DNA from 2 places in the Streptomyces sp. NPDC015171 genome. Region 1 is predicted to be linked to the other one. Evidence: riboswitches for the same ligand, from Rfam matches in the RefSeq annotation. Region 1 holds a riboswitch; the other holds the start of a gene.
The links. Region 1 has a riboswitch for glycine ahead of gcvP (aminomethyl-transferring glycine dehydrogenase). Riboswitches for the same ligand answer to the same signal wherever they lie in the genome.
Positions count from the first base shown of each region.

Region 2: another riboswitch for glycine. It lies ahead of gcvT (glycine cleavage system aminomethyltransferase GcvT); the one in region 1 lies ahead of gcvP (aminomethyl-transferring glycine dehydrogenase).

Region 1 is NZ_JBIBUO010000029.1:4,662-12,928, reverse strand. Features, by position in the region: gene gcvP (aminomethyl-transferring glycine dehydrogenase) at 1-1,400, opposite strand, end outside; glycine riboswitch at 1,572-1,666, opposite strand; gene ACF073_RS39295 (PRC-barrel domain-containing protein) at 1,786-2,157, shown strand; partial or broken gene ACF073_RS39290 (DNA polymerase IV) at 2,466-3,905, opposite strand; gene ACF073_RS39285 (MerR family transcriptional regulator) at 3,975-4,658, opposite strand; gene ACF073_RS39280 (bifunctional nuclease family protein) at 4,920-5,393, opposite strand; gene ACF073_RS39275 (MerR family transcriptional regulator) at 5,480-6,217, opposite strand; gene ACF073_RS39270 (FHA domain-containing protein) at 6,261-7,091, opposite strand; gene ACF073_RS39265 (DUF881 domain-containing protein) at 7,282-8,136, opposite strand; gene ACF073_RS39260 (small basic family protein) at 8,142-8,267, opposite strand, start outside.
Region 2 is NZ_JBIBUO010000009.1:58,439-66,705, forward strand. Features, by position in the region: gene glyA (serine hydroxymethyltransferase) at 1-1,140, opposite strand, end outside; gene gcvH (glycine cleavage system protein GcvH) at 1,154-1,531, opposite strand; gene gcvT (glycine cleavage system aminomethyltransferase GcvT) at 1,671-2,789, opposite strand; glycine riboswitch at 2,980-3,085, opposite strand; gene ACF073_RS24295 (AAA family ATPase) at 3,264-3,929, shown strand; gene ACF073_RS24300 (enhanced serine sensitivity protein SseB) at 3,997-4,788, shown strand; gene ACF073_RS24305 (enhanced serine sensitivity protein SseB C-terminal domain-containing protein) at 4,941-5,726, shown strand; gene ACF073_RS24310 (hypothetical protein) at 5,835-6,398, opposite strand; gene ACF073_RS24315 (ABC transporter permease) at 6,973-7,980, shown strand; gene ACF073_RS24320 (ABC transporter substrate-binding protein) at 8,051-8,267, shown strand, end outside.

The DNA of each region.
Region 1 (8,267 bases):
GCCTCGGGCAGGCTGTCCTCGGCGGCCGTGTCCAGCGCCTCGATGTCGGCGTCGACGCCGAAGGCGGACCAGACGGCGCTCAGCTGCGCCCGGTTCGTGGTCTCGTCGCAGGCAAGGGAGACCTGGTCGGCGTCGACCAGGCGGAGGTTGACGCCGTTCTCGCGGGCGGCGGCGACGACCTCGGCGGCCTTGCCGGGCACGCGGGCGGTCAGGGTGTCGAAGTACGCGCCGTGGACGATCTCCACACCGGCGGCCTTCAGGCCCTCGGCGAGGATCGTGGCGTACCGGTGCGTACGGCGGGCGATGGCCTTGAGCCCCTCGGGACCGTGGTAGACGGCGTACATGCCGGCCATCACGGCGAGCAGCACCTGCGCGGTGCAGATGTTGCTGGTCGCCTTCTCCCGGCGGATGTGCTGCTCACGGGTCTGCAGCGCGAGCCGGTAGGCCTTGTTGCCGTCGGCGTCGACGGAGACGCCGACCAGGCGGCCGGGCAGGCTGCGCGCGAACTTCTCGTGCACGGCCATGTAGCCGGCGTGCGGGCCGCCGAAGCCCATCGGCACACCGAAGCGCTGGGTGGTGCCGACGGCGATGTCCGCGCCCAGCTCGCCCGGCGAGGTGAGCAGGGTCAGCGCCAGCAGGTCAGCGGCCACGGTGACCAGGGCGCCCAGCTCGTGCGCCTGGTCGATGACGGGCTTGATGTCCCGTACGGCACCGGAGGCACCGGGGTACTGGACCAGCACGCCGTTGATCTCGCGTGCGGCGATGTCGGCCGGGATGCCGTCGCTGAGGTCGGCGACGACGACCTCGACGCCGGTCGGCTCGGCGCGGGTCTCGATGACGGCGATGGTCTGCGGCAGCGCGTCCGCGTCGACCAGGAACAGGCCCTTCTTGTTCTTGCCCATGCGCCGGGACAGCGACATCGCCTCGGCGGCGGCCGTGCCCTCGTCCAGCAGGGAGGCGCCGGAGGTGGGCAGACCGGTGAGTTCGGCGACCACGGTCTGGAAGTTCAGCAGCGCCTCGAGGCGGCCCTGGGAGATCTCCGGCTGGTACGGCGTGTAGGCCGTGTACCAGGCCGGGTTCTCCATGACGTTGCGCAGGATCACGGGCGGCGTGAAGGTGCCGTAGTAGCCCAGGCCGATCATGGAGCCGAGGACCTGGTTGCGGTCGGCGAGCGAGCGCAGCTCGGCGAGGACCTCGGCCTCGGTGCGGGCCCCCGGCAGGTCCAGGGCATCGGCGTTCTTGATCACATCCGGGACCGCCGCGGCGGTCAGCTCGTCGAGCGAGCCGTATCCGACCTGCGCGAGCATCTTGGCCCGCGCCTCCTGGTCGGGCCCGATGTGACGCTGCTCGAACGGGATGCCCGCTTCGAGCTCGGAGAGCGGAATGCGATGGGCGGTCATTACGGAGGCCTCCTGGTCTGACACGACCTGCGAGGGGCACCCCGGCGCGGGTACCCCGACGGCCTCCCCCTCTGTCATCTCAACCTGAGAGCTTCACCGGACGCCCTTCGGCGCCGGCTTTCACCGTCGGTGAGGGCGGGAGCCAATACCCGCCCTGCTTTCCAGAGTGACCTCGTCCGTGCGGTACGTGAGCCTGAGAGATTCCGGGGAGGATTTGCTCCTTCGGCGCCTCCGAGGTGGTCGGAGGACTCTCCCGCACAGGGTCGACAGCCGGTGCCAGCCTACCAGCGAGGTCAATGCCGGAGTCTTCGAGTGGCCGCCTCATTGAATGTGCTCTTTTGTAGTGCTTACGGATGAGTTGCGACCAAGTGGAGGGAGAGGGACCGTGCAGACCGATATCGATCCGCGCAACCTGATCGGCCGCAAGGCGTTCGACCGCAATGGCACCAAGATCGGCACCATCGACGAGGTGTACCTGGACGACGCGACCGGGGTGCCCGAGTGGGCGGCCATACGCACCGGTCTGTTCTCCCGTGACGCCTTCGTCCCCTTGGAGCCCAGCGAATTCGTCGACGACACCCTCAAGGTGCCCTTCGACCGCGCACTGATCAAGGACGCCCCCGACTTCGGCGTGGGCCGCCACCTCTCCCCCGAACAGGAACTCCAGCTCTACCACCACTACGGCCTGGATGTAGCCTCACCCCCCGCCCTCCCGGACCACAACTTCGGCAAACTGGCAGGCTCGGAGGAGGGCTGACGCCCCTCCCCCCAAAGCCCTGCGTCCGGTGGTCGCCGCGGGCCACGGCCGGGGGCGCGACCTATGTCCGGGGGCTGGCCCACGTCCGAGGGCTGGCCCATGTCCGAGGGGGCCGGTCCCGCGTCCGAAGCACGGTGTACGTCCGAAGCACGGTCTGCGTCCGAAGCACGGTCTGCGTCCGGGGCTCCGCCCGCCTCCGCAGGCGGAGCCTCGGCCGGACATCGATCCGACCCCGCGTCCACCACCGGATCCGCGTCCGCATCCGCAGCCGCGTCCTCTTCCGCGCCACTGCCCGCCCCCGCATCCGCGGCCGGCGCCCCGCCCGAGCCCTCCGGGATCCGGGGCGGACCGCCGTGGGGGTAGCTGTGCGGCTGGCCGAGTCGGGCGGGGGGTGAGTGGGCGGGACCGCTCGCCGCGACCAACGGCAACGGCTCAGCGGACTCCAGCGCGGGATCCCCGACCCGCAGCGTCCGCACCCGCCCCGGCCCCGACTCAGGCGTCTCGAAGCGCACGGTCACCCGCCCCAGCCCGCTGCCCTGCACCCACCCGTGCCCCCATTCGGCGTGCCGCACGTCCTCTCCGGCCCACCACTGCCTCTCCGCCGGCTCCGGCCGCGCCTCCGGCGCCTCCGGCACGGCCTCCTCGGCGAGGTCACCGACCTGCTCCGCGTGAACCCCCGCCGCCTGCGCGAAGAGGTCCTCCTGCGTGTAGTCGGCGAGCCCGGACACGCCCACCCCGAGCAGCCGCACCCCGCCCGTGGTGTCCACGGAGTCCAGCAGCCGCGCCGCCGCCTCCCGGATGACCGCGGGGTCGTCCGTGGGCCCTCTGAGCGTCTCGGAGCGGGTCAGGGTCGAGAAGTCGTACCGCCGCACCTTCAGCACGATCGTCCGCCCGGACAGCCCGGCCCCGCGCAACCGCCGCACACACCGGTCGGCCAGCCGCTGCACTTCGAGACCGACCCGCAGCCGGTCGTGGATGTCCACGTCGTAGGTGTCCTCCACCGACACCGACTTCGTCTCCCGCTCGGCCACCACGGGCCGCTCGTCCCGGGCCAGCGCCATGGCGTACAGCGCGTGCCCGTGCGCCTTGCCCAGCAGCCGGACCAGCTCGTCCTCACCCGCTTCCGCCAGCTCCTCCACCGTGCTGATCCCGGCCCGGCGCAGATGGTCCCCGGTGGCCGGCCCGACCCCCGGCAGAATCCGCACCGGCATCGGCCCCAGCAGCACCCGCTCGGTGCCCGGCTCGATCAGCACCAGACCGTCGGGCTTGGCCTGCTCGGAGGCGATCTTCGCGAGCATCTTGGAGGCGGCGAGCCCCACCGACCCCGTCAGCCCGGTGACCGCCCGGATGTCCGCCCTCAGCTGCACCCCCGCCCGCAGCGCCGACGGCTCGTCCCAGGCCCTCCCCCCGGCCTCCAGGTCCACGAACGCCTCGTCCAGGCTGAGCGGCTCGACCAGCGGTGACAGCTCCTGCAGCAGCGCCATCACCTGCTCGCTGATCGTCCGGTACAGCGTGAAGCGCGGCGCCAGATAGGCGGCGTTGGGTGCCAGCCGGCGAGCCTGGGCCATGGGCATCGCCGAGTGGACCCCGAACACCCGTGCCTCGTACGACGCGGTGGCCACCACACCACGCGGTCCGAGACCGCCCACGACGACCGCCTTCCCGCGCAGGCTCGGCTTGGACGCCTGCTCCACCGAGGCGAAGAAGGCATCCATGTCGAGATGCAGGATCGTGGGCGCGTTTCTCACATCTCCGATGCTGCACCACGGCACTGACAATGCCGTGGTGCCGGAGCACCCGGCCGGGATCCCGGCCGGTCAGACCGCCCGGTTGCGGCGCCGCGCCAGCTCGTCGGCGGGGTTGTGCCCGACGAGGGTCTCGCCGGTGTCGATGCGTTCGCCGTGCAGCTGGGAGAGGGCGCTTTCCACGTCCCGCCACACCACCCCCACGGCGATCCCGAAGATGCCCTGACCGCCTTGGAGCAGGGCATGGACCTCGTCCGGCGACGTGCACTCGTACACGGTGGCGCCGTCGCTCATCAGCGTCATCCGCTCCAGGTCGCAGAAACCGCGTTCCCGCAGGTGCTGGACGGCCGTCCGGATGTTCTGCAGCGACACCCCGGTGTCCAGGAACCGCTTCACGATCTTCAGGACGACCACGTCCCGGAAGCTGTAGAGACGCTGCGTACCCGATCCGTGGGCCGGCCGCACGCTGGGCTCGACCAGACCGGTGCGCGCCCAGTAGTCGAGCTGCCGGTATGTGATGCCGGCAGCCGCGCAGGCCGTGGGCCCGCGGTAGCCGATCTGCTCGGACGTCATGGACGCCACCCCTCCGCCGTTCGGCACCGCCGTCGGCAGCTGCGGAGCGTGCTCCACCGCGCTGCCGGGATGGTGGTGTCCCCCGCCTGAGCGCGGCCGCGAGCCAGGGGGCGGGTACGGACCGCTCTCCCCGAAACTGCGTCCGGGGGCACCCCCAGCCGTACCGTCGCCGCTCGTTCTCACGCCGACCTCCGTCCTTGACCTGCCTTCTCGACGGTAGGCAGTCACCAGGGGTGCGTCAACGATCGCCACACTCGGCACGCCGAGTGATAATCACCCAAGGAGTGGTTTCCCGTGTCCCACCGCGGGGAAAGGCTAGCCGAATGCGCTCGCGAGGAGCCGTAGGACGCTCTCACTGGCCGGAGGCAATTGCCGGGGCGCGGACCGCACGGAACCCCGGCCGTCCCGGAGAATCCCCCGGTACGGCGGGCCGGGCCCCCTGCCTCACTGGCTGCTGGTGCCGAAATCCTCGGGCGAGATCTGGTCGAGGAACTCGCGGAACTTCTCCACTTCGTCCTCCTGTTCGTCCGGAATGGCGATACCCGCGTCGTCCAGCACCGTGTCACTGCCGTAGATCGGCGTTCCGGTGCGCAGGGCGAGCGCTATGGCATCGGAGGGACGGGCGCTGACCTCCACTCCGCTGGCGAACACCAGCTCCGCGTAGAAGACGCCTTCCCGCAGATCGGTGATGCGCACCTCGGTCAGCTCCTGGCCGACAGCCTCCAGCACGTCCTTGAAAAGGTCATGGGTCAGCGGCCGCGCGGGGGCCATGCCCTGCTGGGCGAATGCGATCGCCGTAGCCTCCCCCGGCCCGATCCAGATGGGGAGGTAACGGTCGCCCCCCACTTCGCGCAGGAGCACGATCGGTTGGTTGGAGGGCATTTCGACCCGGACACCTACGACATCGAGCTCGTTCACACAGCAACCCTAGGCCGTGCCCGGGACGTTTGGGTAGTCGGGCCCAGAACAGCTGCCCGATCCGGCCGCTCGGCAGCCCCGCCGCCTCAGGGCAGCCGTACGCCCAGAGCGGTCTGCACCAGAGCCGCGTGCAGCTTCACCGTGAGCCCCGCCAGCTCCTTCGCACGGGCCTCGGCGTGCGCCCTGGTCTGCGGGTTGCGATGGCGCTTGAGCGGGGCCACCACCTGGTCCACCAGCCCCGCCTCACGATCGGCCGCGGCCTTCATCACCCGAAGGTGGCGCGGCTCGATCCCGAACCGGCCCAGTTCGGACACGAGCGAGGCCACGGTGACGGCCTCGGCGTCGTACGCCCCGCCCTCCAGGGGAGCGATGAGCCCGTAGGACTCCCACTCCTTCAGCTCAGCCTCGTCGATACCCGCCGCCGCGAGCAGCTCGGCCTTGCCGATCCTGGCGACCGTGGGCCCTTCCAGGGCAGCCGCCGCGTCGTCCGCGGTGCGCTGGCGCCCCACCAGCGGCAGCGGAGCGGCCTCGCCCCGCTCCATGGCGTCCAGGTGCTCACGGATCACCTTGAGCGGCAGATAGTGGTCCCGCTGCATCCGCAGGACGTGACCGAGTCGCTCGACGTCCTCGGCACTGAATTTGCGGTACCCCGACGGGGTCCGCTGCGGCTCGACGAGCCCCTCCGACTCCAGAAAGCGGATCTTGGAGATGGTGACTTCGGGGAACTCGTCGCGCAGCGTGTTCAGCACCGCGCCGATGCTCATCAGCCCACGGTCCCTGGCGGCGGCACCGCTTCCGGCACCGCCGCTCGGTGTTTGCAGCATGGACCTTCCCTGGGGTCCCCCCGGACAGCGGTCCGGGGGCGGGTCAGATGCCCTGCCGGCTCGCGTAGAACACCAGCCGGTACTTGCCGATCTGCACCTCGTCACCGTTCGACAGGGCGACCTGATCGATGCGCTCGCGGTTGACGTACGTACCGTTCAGGCTGCCCACGTCCGCCACCGCGAAGGAGCCGTCCGGGGAGCGCCGGAACTCCACATGCCGCCGGGAGACCGTCACGTCGTCCAGGAAGATGTCGCTCTGCGGATGCCGGCCGGCCGTCGTCAGATCGCTGTCCAGCAGGAAGCGGCTGCCCGAGTTCGGACCGCGGCGCACCACCAGCAGCGCCGAGCCCAGCGGCAGCGCGTCCACCGCGGCCTGTGCCTCCGGAGAGAGCATCGGCAGCGGCGTCTGACCGGTCACCTCGGAGTCGTAGGCCTCAAGACCGGAGATCGAGATCGTGGACGTCGTCTCGGAGGCCCGCTCCGGCGCCACCCCGGGGCGCAACGGCGCCCCACAGTTGGAGCAGAACCGGGCGTTCTCCGCATTCCGGTTACCGCACCTCGTACACACCAGGACCGACATCGACGGATCCTCCTGCCACGGCTGCCCCGCCGGGGCGTTCGACGCGTACGGGTCGGGGGTGAACCCTCCACCCGTACCTGAGGTTGACGGTTGCCCGAAACCTATGCCGCCGGACTGGGCAGGGTCAACTGACGCCGCGCTCTGACCTCCGGAAATGTCACCGCCCGGACCAGCGACCTGGTCCCGGAACAGTGGGCGCTGGCCCTCCGCGTCAGGCTGTGCGCGATGGCGGGCGGTCGCGTTGTCGCGGCCCTCTCGCGCGCTCTTGCCGAACAACTTCGCAAACAACTTCACGGGCGATTCCCCTTGACCGAAACAGACCCGCCCGTGGGGCAGGACGAACCCTGATTGCCTACACCGGCCGAGCCGGACATTCTCACAACGTCCGTATCCACCAAACAGTTTCCACCACGCACCACCCCTTCGGTGCGCCGACCCCCCGCAACCTCATGCCCTCGCCGGACGAGCCCCATGCACCGCCGGTTCACTGGGAGGACAACCGAGCGTAGTCAGGCCGCTTCCCCTGTCGCAAGGCGTCCACGATGATCTTGTCCGACCGCTCGACGGTCACCGTGGCCTGCTCCTTCTCCAGGGTCTGCACCACGCCTCCAGGAATGTTCAGCGCCGGCTCGAGGTCCTGCGGCTTGCCGATGACCTTGAAACGATAGGGGGCGTTGATCTTGTTCCCGTCGACGCTCACCGTCTTGTCGGAGCCGGTGAAGTAGGTGCCGGCGACGACCCGGACCCCGTTGACCTGGATCGCCTCCGCGCCGGCCGCGCGCAACTCCTGGATCGCGTCGAGCAGCATGTCCGCCTGGACCGTCCCCTTCGTGTCCTCGATCGTCATGGTGATGCCGGGACCCTCCGCGGCCACGGTGCCCGCCAGGATGCCGAGTTGCTTCTCCTTCTCGGCGGTCTGCTTGCGTGCCTCCGCGGCCTGGTCGGAGCTGCTCTGCAGTTCCGACCGCTGCTTTTCGAGTCCCTGCTTCTCGTCCTCAAGACGCTGAGTACGCGAATCCAGTTCATCGAGGATGCGTACAAGATCTTCCTGACGTGCGCCGCGCAGTGCGCTGTCGGTGTCACTGTTGGACGCCACCTGCACGGCCAGGCCGAAGCCGAGGCCGAACAGCAGCAGCGCCACGATGAGTTGGGCCCGGGTGAAACGCGGCGGCCACAGGCCCTTGACGAGCCGCTGCCTGCCCGTCTGCGCCTGCCCCGGCTGCCCCTGCGCCGTCCCCCCGGCCTCGGGCGGGGCCGCGGGCACCTCGGCCGGCAGCTCCTTGCGCAACGGGTTCTCCGGCTGATCGTTCCGGTCGTGCCGGTCGTTCTGCTCACTCATCGACATCACGCCCTGAAGACGTGCCGTCGGATCGCCGCGGCGTTGGAGAAGATCCGGATACCCAGGACCACGACGACACCCGTGGACAGCTGCGCGCCCACGCCCAACTTGTCGCCGAGGAAGACGATGAG
Region 2 (8,267 bases), on a different contig from region 1:
CTCGGCCGTGAAGCCGCGGGTGGCGAGGGCGGGCGTGCCGATGCGCAGGCCCGACGTCACCATCGGGGGACGCGGGTCGTTCGGGACGGCGTTGCGGTTGACCGTGATGCCGACCTCGTGGAGCCGGTCCTCGGCCTGCTGCCCGTCCAGCTCGGACGCGCGCAGGTCGACCAGGATCAGGTGCACGTCCGTGCCGCCGGACAGCACGTTCACGCCGGCCTCGCGGGCATCGGCCGCGGTCAGGCGCTCGGCCAGGATCCGGGCGCCCTCGACCGTACGGCGCTGGCGCTCCTTGAAGTCCTCCGAGGCGGCGACCTTGAAGGAGACCGCCTTGGCCGCGATCACGTGCTCAAGGGGACCGCCCTGGAAGCCCGGGAAGACCGAGGAGTTCAGCTTCTTCGCGAACTCCTTCTTCGCGAGGATGACGCCGCCGCGCGGACCGCCGAGGGTCTTGTGGGTGGTCGAGGTGACCACGTGCGCGTGCTCCACCGGGTTCGGGTGGAGGCCGGCGGCGACCAGACCCGCGAAGTGCGCCATGTCGACCCACAGGTACGCCTCGACCTCGTCGGCGATCCGGCGGAACTCGGCGAAGTCCAGCTCACGCGGGTACGCCGACCAGCCGGCGATGATCACCTTGGGGCGGTGCTCCTTGGCGAGCCGCTCGACCTCGGCCATGTCGACCAGGCCGGTCTCCAGGTCCACGTGGTAGGCGACCACGTCGAACTGCTTGCCGGAGAAGTTCAGCCGCATCCCGTGGGTCAGGTGGCCGCCGTGCGCCAGGTCGAGACCGAGGATGGTGTCCCCGGGCTGGGCCAGCGCGAACAGGGCCGCCTGGTTGGCGGAGGCGCCGGAGTGGGGCTGCACATTGGCGTACTCGGCGCCGAACAGCTCCTTGACCCGGTCGATGGCGATCTGCTCGGCGACGTCGACGTGCTCGCAGCCGCCGTAGTAGCGGCGGCCCGGGTAGCCCTCGGCGTACTTGTTGGTGAGGACCGAACCCTGCGCCTCCATCACCGCGAGCGGCGCGAAGTTCTCGGAGGCGATCATCTCCAGCGTGGACTGCTGGCGGTGCAGCTCGGCGTCGACCGCGGCGGCTATCTCCGGGTCCAGCTCGTGCAGGGGGGTGTTCAGAACAGTCATCGTCTGTGCCTCCTCAGCCGGCGGAAAACGCGGTGTACTCGTCGGCGGTGAGCAGGTCGCCCGGCTCGTCCGAGACGCGCACCTTGAACAGCCAGCCGCCCTCGAAGGGGGCGGAGTTCACCAGCGACGGGTCGTTGACGACGTCCTCGTTGACCTCGGTGACCACACCGGTGACCGGCGAGTAGAGGTCGGAGACCGACTTGGTCGACTCCAGCTCACCGCAGGTCTCGCCCGCGGCCACCGTGGAGTCCACGTCGGGGAGCTGGACGAAGACGACATCGCCGAGCGCGTTGGCCGCGTGCTCCGTGATGCCGACCGTCGAGACGCCGTCCTCGGCGACCGACAGCCACTCGTGCTCCTTGCTGTAGCGCAGCTGCTGGGGGTTGCTCATGGCCTGAATTCTCCTGTACACGCGTGAGTGCTGGTGACGGGGGGACTGCGGAAACCGCTGGTGAGCGGGCGAATGTGCGCAGGGTCACGCACCGGCGGCGGGACCGGGGGCCCCGGGGCCGCGCGACCGCGCTCGGTCTCTACTTCTGGCGCTTGTAGAACGGCAGCGCCACGACCTCGTACGGCTCGTGGCTGCCCCGGATGTCCACGCCGACGCCCGTGGTGCCCGGCGCCGCGTGGGCCGGGTCGACGTAGGCCATGGCGATCGGCTTGCCCAGGGTGGGGGAGGGGGCACCGGAGGTGACCTCGCCGATCACCGCACCGCCCGCGACGACCGGGTACCCCGCGCGCGGGACGCGGCGCCCCTCGGCGATCAGGCCGACCAGGATCCGCGGCGGGTTCTGCTCGGCGCGGGCGGCGGCCCCGGTGAGCGCCTCGCGCCCCACGAAGTCGCCCTCCTTCTCGAACTTCACCACCCGGCCGAGCCCGGCGTCGAACGGCGTCAGGTCCGTGGTCAGCTCGTGCCCGTACAGCGGCATGCCCGCTTCGAGGCGCAGCGTGTCACGGCAGGACAGGCCGCACGGGACGAGGCCGGCGCCCTCGCCCGCCTCGGTCAGCGCCTGCCACAGCTCGACGGCGTGCTCCGGCTTCACGAACAGCTCGAAGCCGTCCTCGCCGGTGTAGCCGGTGCGGGCGATCAGCGCCGGGACACCGGCGACCGTGCCGGGCAGGCCGGCGTAGTACTTCAGGCCGTCCAGGTCGGCGTCGGTGAGGGACTTCAGGATCCCGGGGGACTGCGGGCCCTGCACGGCGATCAGCGCGTACGCGTCCCGGTCGTCGCGGACCTCGGCGGCGAAGCCGGCGGCGCGCTCGGTCAGCGCGTCCAGCACCACCTGGGCGTTGGAGGCGTTGGCCACCACCATGTACTCGGTCTCGGCGAGCCGGTAGACGATCAGGTCGTCCAGGATGCCGCCGTCGGCCCGGCAGATCATGGTGTAGCGGGCGCGGCCGACACCGACGGAGGCGATGTTGCCGACCAGGGCGTGGTTCAGCAGGGCGGCGGCCTCGGCACCGGTGACGGTGATCTCGCCCATGTGGGAGAGGTCGAAGAGACCGGCCCTGGTCCGCACGGCGAGGTGCTCGTCGCGCTCCGAGCCGTAGCGCAGGGGCATGTCCCAGCCGGCGAAGTCGGTCATCGTCGCGCCCAGCGAGCGGTGCACGGCGTCGAGGGCGGTGTGACGGAGTTCGGTACTGCTCATCGGTCGGTCGTCTCCCAGGGCAGGCATGGGGTCCCCCCGCGCGAGCGAAGCCGAGCGTGGGGGAGGGCGAGGAACGTTCCTCCCCATCTGTCATCGGAACCTGAGAGGTTCGCCATGACCGCCACCGGGACGGTCAAGGCTTGCACCTTGGGTGGGGCCGCTGTCGCAGCGGCCCGCTTTTCAGATGTGCCTCGCCCGCGCGGTAACGGGGCCTGAGAGATTCAAGGGAGGGACTTGCTCCTTCGGCGCCCCAGACGGTCCGGGAAGGGACCTGGGGACTCTCCCGCGCGGATTCAAACGGCCGGTATGCAGTTGGCGCGCACATCATTGCACGCCGCACCCCGCCCAGCCAGAGCGTGCTCCTTGTGACCGACCTGTGGCCGTACGCGCATGAAGCGCCGACCGTTGCCCATTACCTTCTCTTTACATACAACGGGCATGGGGATGACCAAGCCCAAGGGGAGGACGATCACGGTGAACAGGACCTCGGCCTACGCCGCCGCCGGCACCGCGGTGCCGAAGCAGCCCTCCGCCCCCGCTCGCGAGCGCTGCGCCGACCGCCCCGCGCCGGTCGTCCGCGATCTGCGCGACCGCGCGGGCCGCGGCCCGCACGCCCTGCTCTTCGGCCCCCGCGACCTGGTGGTGATCACCGGCCTGCCCGGCAGCGGCAAGTCCACCCTCATGCGGCGCGCGGTCAGCGGCCACCGCGTCGACTCCCAGGACACCCGCGACCGCTGGGAGGCCCGCCTCCCCCGCGCCCTGCCCTACGCGCTGTACCGCCCGCTGGTCAGGCTCGCCCACTACGCCGCACTGCGCCGGGCCCTGCGCACCGGCGAGGGAGTCGTCGTGCACGACTGCGGCACCCAGCCCTGGGTGCGCGGCTGGCTGGCCCGCGCGGCCCGCCGCCGCGGCGCCACCCTGCACCTGCTCCTCCTCGACGTCACCCCCGAGACGGCGAGGCAGGGCCAGCACGAGCGCGGCCGGGGCGTCTCCCGCTACGCCTTCCGCCGGCACTGCCGTACGGCGGCCCGCCTGCTGCGCGCGGTGGAGAAGGGCGCGCTGCCCGCCGGCTGCGGCGGCGCCGTGCTGCTGGACCGGGAAGCGGCGGACGTGCTGAGCCGCATCGGCTTCACTCGGTGAGGCGTTGTCACAGCCACCCGCTAGCCTTCTAGGTCACAGCAGCGGTTTTCCAGCAGGCGGTAGGCAGATGGACTTCCCGGCGGACTTTCCCGCGGACTTCCCGGCACAGGCGCACCCCCACCCGCACGGCGGTTGGCCCGGCAACGAGCTGGAGGAGGTGCTCTCGGCCTCCCTCGGCATCCCCGCGGCAGGCGGCAGGATCGTCGAGGTCCTCGGCCGCAGCTTCCTGTGGATCCCGCTGCCGAGCGGCGGCGGCCCGGACAGCGGCACGCTCGACCTCCCGACGCTGGACATCGACGGCCAGGCGTACGTCCCGGTGTTCAGCTCCGAGGAGCAGCTGCGCCAGGTGGCCGGAGTCCAGATGTCGTACACGGTCGCCCCGGCGGTGGAGTTCGCCCGCGGCCTGCCCGCGCAGGTCGGCATCGCCGTCAACCCGGACGGCGTGGTCGGCATCCCGCTGCCGCCCGCCGCCGTGGCCGAGCTGTGCCGTGTGGGCCGCACCCCGCTCGACGGCCCCGGCACCGGCGGCCGGGTCCGGCTCTTCGAGCCCGACTGGCAGGACGACCCGGTCGACTTCCTCGCCGCCGCCTCCGCCGAGTTCGCCGCGGCCGGCGTGGTCCTCACCGCCCGCCGCTGCCTGGCCGCCGTGGAGACGGCCGACCCGGTGATGTTCGTGGGCGTGGAGCTCTCCCAGTGGGAGGGCGATCTGCGCGCCCGCCCCCTGGAGGCGCTGGGCAGGGCGCTCGGCGCGGTCCCGGTCAAGTGGCCGGTGAACCTGGTGCTGCTGGACGTGACCGACGACCCGGTCTCCGGCTGGCTGAAGTCGAACGTCCGCCCCTTCTATCAGCACGGTCACTGATCAGCGGCCCCGGCGCCGGCGGACCTCGGGGGCGCGGGGACGCGCGCGACCGGCCGCGCGCACCCCGCGCCCGCGCACGAACAGAAGGCCCCGGGCTGCCAGGCGCTTAAGCTGTTTCCGAACGCGGGGCACTGAATAGAAGGGCACGACAGGTGAGCGCGAGTCACAGCGGCAGCGTGACCGGCAGCGTCGAGCACATGCTGCGCCAGGTCACGCCCGGACGCTACGACGCCTACGAGGCCCTGCTGCGTGCCCTCGCCACCCCGTCCTCCGGCCAGATCTGGATGTTCCTGTGGCACGGCCAGGCCGGCTCCCCGGACGCCCAGTACGGGACGATGGAGGTGGACGGCTTCCACTACGCCCCCTGCGTGACCTCCGCCCAGGAGCTGTCGGCCAGCGGCTGGAACCGCTCCTACGAGGTGGTCGACGGCCTGGACGTGGCCCGCACGCTCTATCCCGACCACTACGGAGTGTGGGTCAACCCGCACGCGCCGGGCGGCGGTGTCGGCATCCCCTGGCTGGACCTGCGCCGTATCGCCACCGGCCTGGACCGCCAGCCCGCGGGCCCGCTCAGGCTCTCGGAACCCGGCATCGAGATCCCGCAGTTCTACGCCCTGCTCGCGCAGAACGCCCACCGCACCCCCGCGCTCCGCTCGCTGCGCCGCGCCTGGGTGCAGCCCACGCTCGGGGCGCCGTACCTCGCCATCGGCCTCGACGTGTACGACGCCTCGCCGGCCGCGGTCGACTCGGTGCGCGCGATGATGCAGCAGTCCGTCGGCGCGGTCCCGGAGGGACTGCCGGTGTCGACGGTGGCGATGACCGACGACTTCGACCCGGTGGTGATGTGGATGCGGGCCAACGCGCGCCCCTTCTACGACCGCGAGGCCCACGCGGCGCCGCCCCCGCACCGGCTCCAGGCCCCGGCCACCGGGTACTGACCGACGCCGTCGACGCCCTGGGCCGTGTCCGCACAGCACTGTGCCCGCTCCGGCAGAGGGCGGGGCGGGCACAGTGTATTTGTCAGACGCTGCCGCGCGTGCCGGAGGTCACGGCTTGGGCGTGCACGGGTTCTTGCCCACGCACTCGGACCAGAAAAGCGCCGCCGTGATGCCGCCGAACACCCCGTAATCCTTGTCGATCTTGGTCGAGCAATGCGGGCCGTAATGGCCCTTCTGGATGTGGAACTTCTGGAACTCCACCTTGGGCGTCACGTAGCCGTAATGCTTTCCCGGAACCTTGAGGGTGTCGGTGACGGTGACACCCGTCGTGTTCGTCTTGGTGACGTGGTAATTTCCGCTGCCATTGATGGTGACGACCGCGGCCTTGACGCTCAGGCCGCCGCCGGCCGACCAGCCCGACGAGCGGGACTTGGTGATCTTGATGGCGTACTTGAGGGTCGAACTCGACGGGCTGGCGTTGTACTTGCCCGCCGGGTCGCCCGAAGTCTTGTAGTAGCGGCCGCCGACCTTGTCCACGATCCAGAAGGACCCGGCCCCGCAACTCTTCGGGGTCACGTCCGCTGCGGAGGCCGCCGTCGGCAGGGCGACGGACGCTCCGATCATGAAAGCGGTGGTGGCCACGGCTCGGCCGCTCAGTCCGATGAACTTCATCTCTGCTCCCCGCGTTCTTCTGTTTTTGGGTCTGCCACTGCCGGTGGTATCCGGGCCCGTTTTGGTGGCCGAACTCCTCCTGCGGATAGGGAAGTTACTCGGGGGGTCGGGCGGGTACAAGGGAACTTCTTAAGTTATCTGGCTCTTTCCTCAAGGAATCCTCAACCACTGTTTATTTCACAATAGTTCGACTCGGCATGATGTCCCTATTGCCTGTCCCACGCGTGCGGAAGAACTGCTCAGAACGCCCCAAGGATGGCAAGGTGAACGGCCTGTGTGATGAGCGCCACAGTGGGGTTGACGGTGTCGCGTCATGCGGATGGGGTGGGTGGACACGGTCATCGGCATCCGGTGCGGCGTCCGCTCCTCGCAACCAGGTGTCCGCATAACGTGAAACCGCAGCTTGCATCACGGTTGCGCATCCATTCAGCGCCAAGGCTGGCGGCTTGTCGCACAACCGTTGAAGACTCCCACTCCAAGGGGCCCGCGGCCCCTGTGTACGACGGTCTGATTGATGCCGCTACCAGCGGCAAGTGCACCCCGGCTACCGCCGGTTGAGAGGGGTCCCTGCCTAATGACGGCACCATTGCACGAGCCGACCGCGGAAGCGGCCCCGGGCGCGGCCGACGAAGCGGCCGCGGCCGCCGCCGGCGCCAAGGCCGTTCAGGGGCGTTCCCTGGGCCGGATCGCCTGGGAGCGCCTGAAGCGGGACAAGCTCGCCCTGACGGGCGGCATCGTCGTGCTCCTCCTGATCGTGGTCGCGTTGCTCGCGCCCGTCATCACGAAACTGGTCGGGCAGGATCCCAACGCCTACCACGAGAGCCTCATCGACCCGCTCTTCGGCACTCCCAAGGGGTCGTTGGGCGGCATGAGCGGTGACCACCTGCTCGGTGTCGAGCCGGTCAGCGGCCGCGACATCTTCGCGCGCATCGTCTTCGGCGCCCAGATCTCGCTGCTGGTCGGGTTCCTCTCGGCGGTCGTCGCCATCATCCTCGGCACGGTACTCGGCATCCTGGCCGGCTTCTTCGGCGGCTGGGTCGACTCCGTCATCAGCCGTGTCATGGACGGCCTGCTGGCCTTCCCGCAGTTGCTGTTCATCATCGCGCTGGTCTCCGTCATGCCGAACCAGATGCTGGGCCTCACCGGCACGGGCGTCCGGGTGTTCGTGATGATCCTGGTCATCGGGTTCTTCGGCTGGCCCTACATCGGACGTGTGGTGCGTGGCCAGACGCTCTCGCTGCGGGAGCGCGAGTACGTCGAGGCGGCCCGCTCGCTGGGCGCGGGACGCCTGTACATCCTCTTCAAGGAACTGCTGCCCAACCTCGTCGCGCCGATCATCGTGTACACCACGATGATGATCCCCACCAACATCCTCACCGAGGCGGCACTCAGCTTCCTGGGCGTGGGCGTCAAGCCCCCCACGGCATCCTGGGGCCAGATGCTGTCGAACGCGATCGACTACTACGACTCCGACCCCATGTACATGGTGGTCCCGGGTGTGGCGATCTTCATCACCGTTCTCGCCTTCAACCTCTTCGGCGACGGTGTGCGTGACGCGCTGGACCCCAAGGGCTCTCGCTGAACTGCCCCACCCCAAGCGTCCCGTGGCTCTGCACACGGGGTCTCTCATCAATTCCGGAGGATCCGAGATCGTGACTACCCAACGCACCTCAGGGCGGCGCAAGCAGGCTTTGGCCGCTGCGGTCGTGGTCGCCGGCCTGCTGACCACGGCGGCGTGCGGCGGCGGCGGCGACAGCGGCGGTTCGAAGAACGGTGCGGCCGGCTTCGACGCGGCGAACAACAAGGCTGCGCAGGCCTCGCTGGCGAAGAAGGGCGGCACGCTGAAGTTCGGTGGGGCCCAGGACGCCG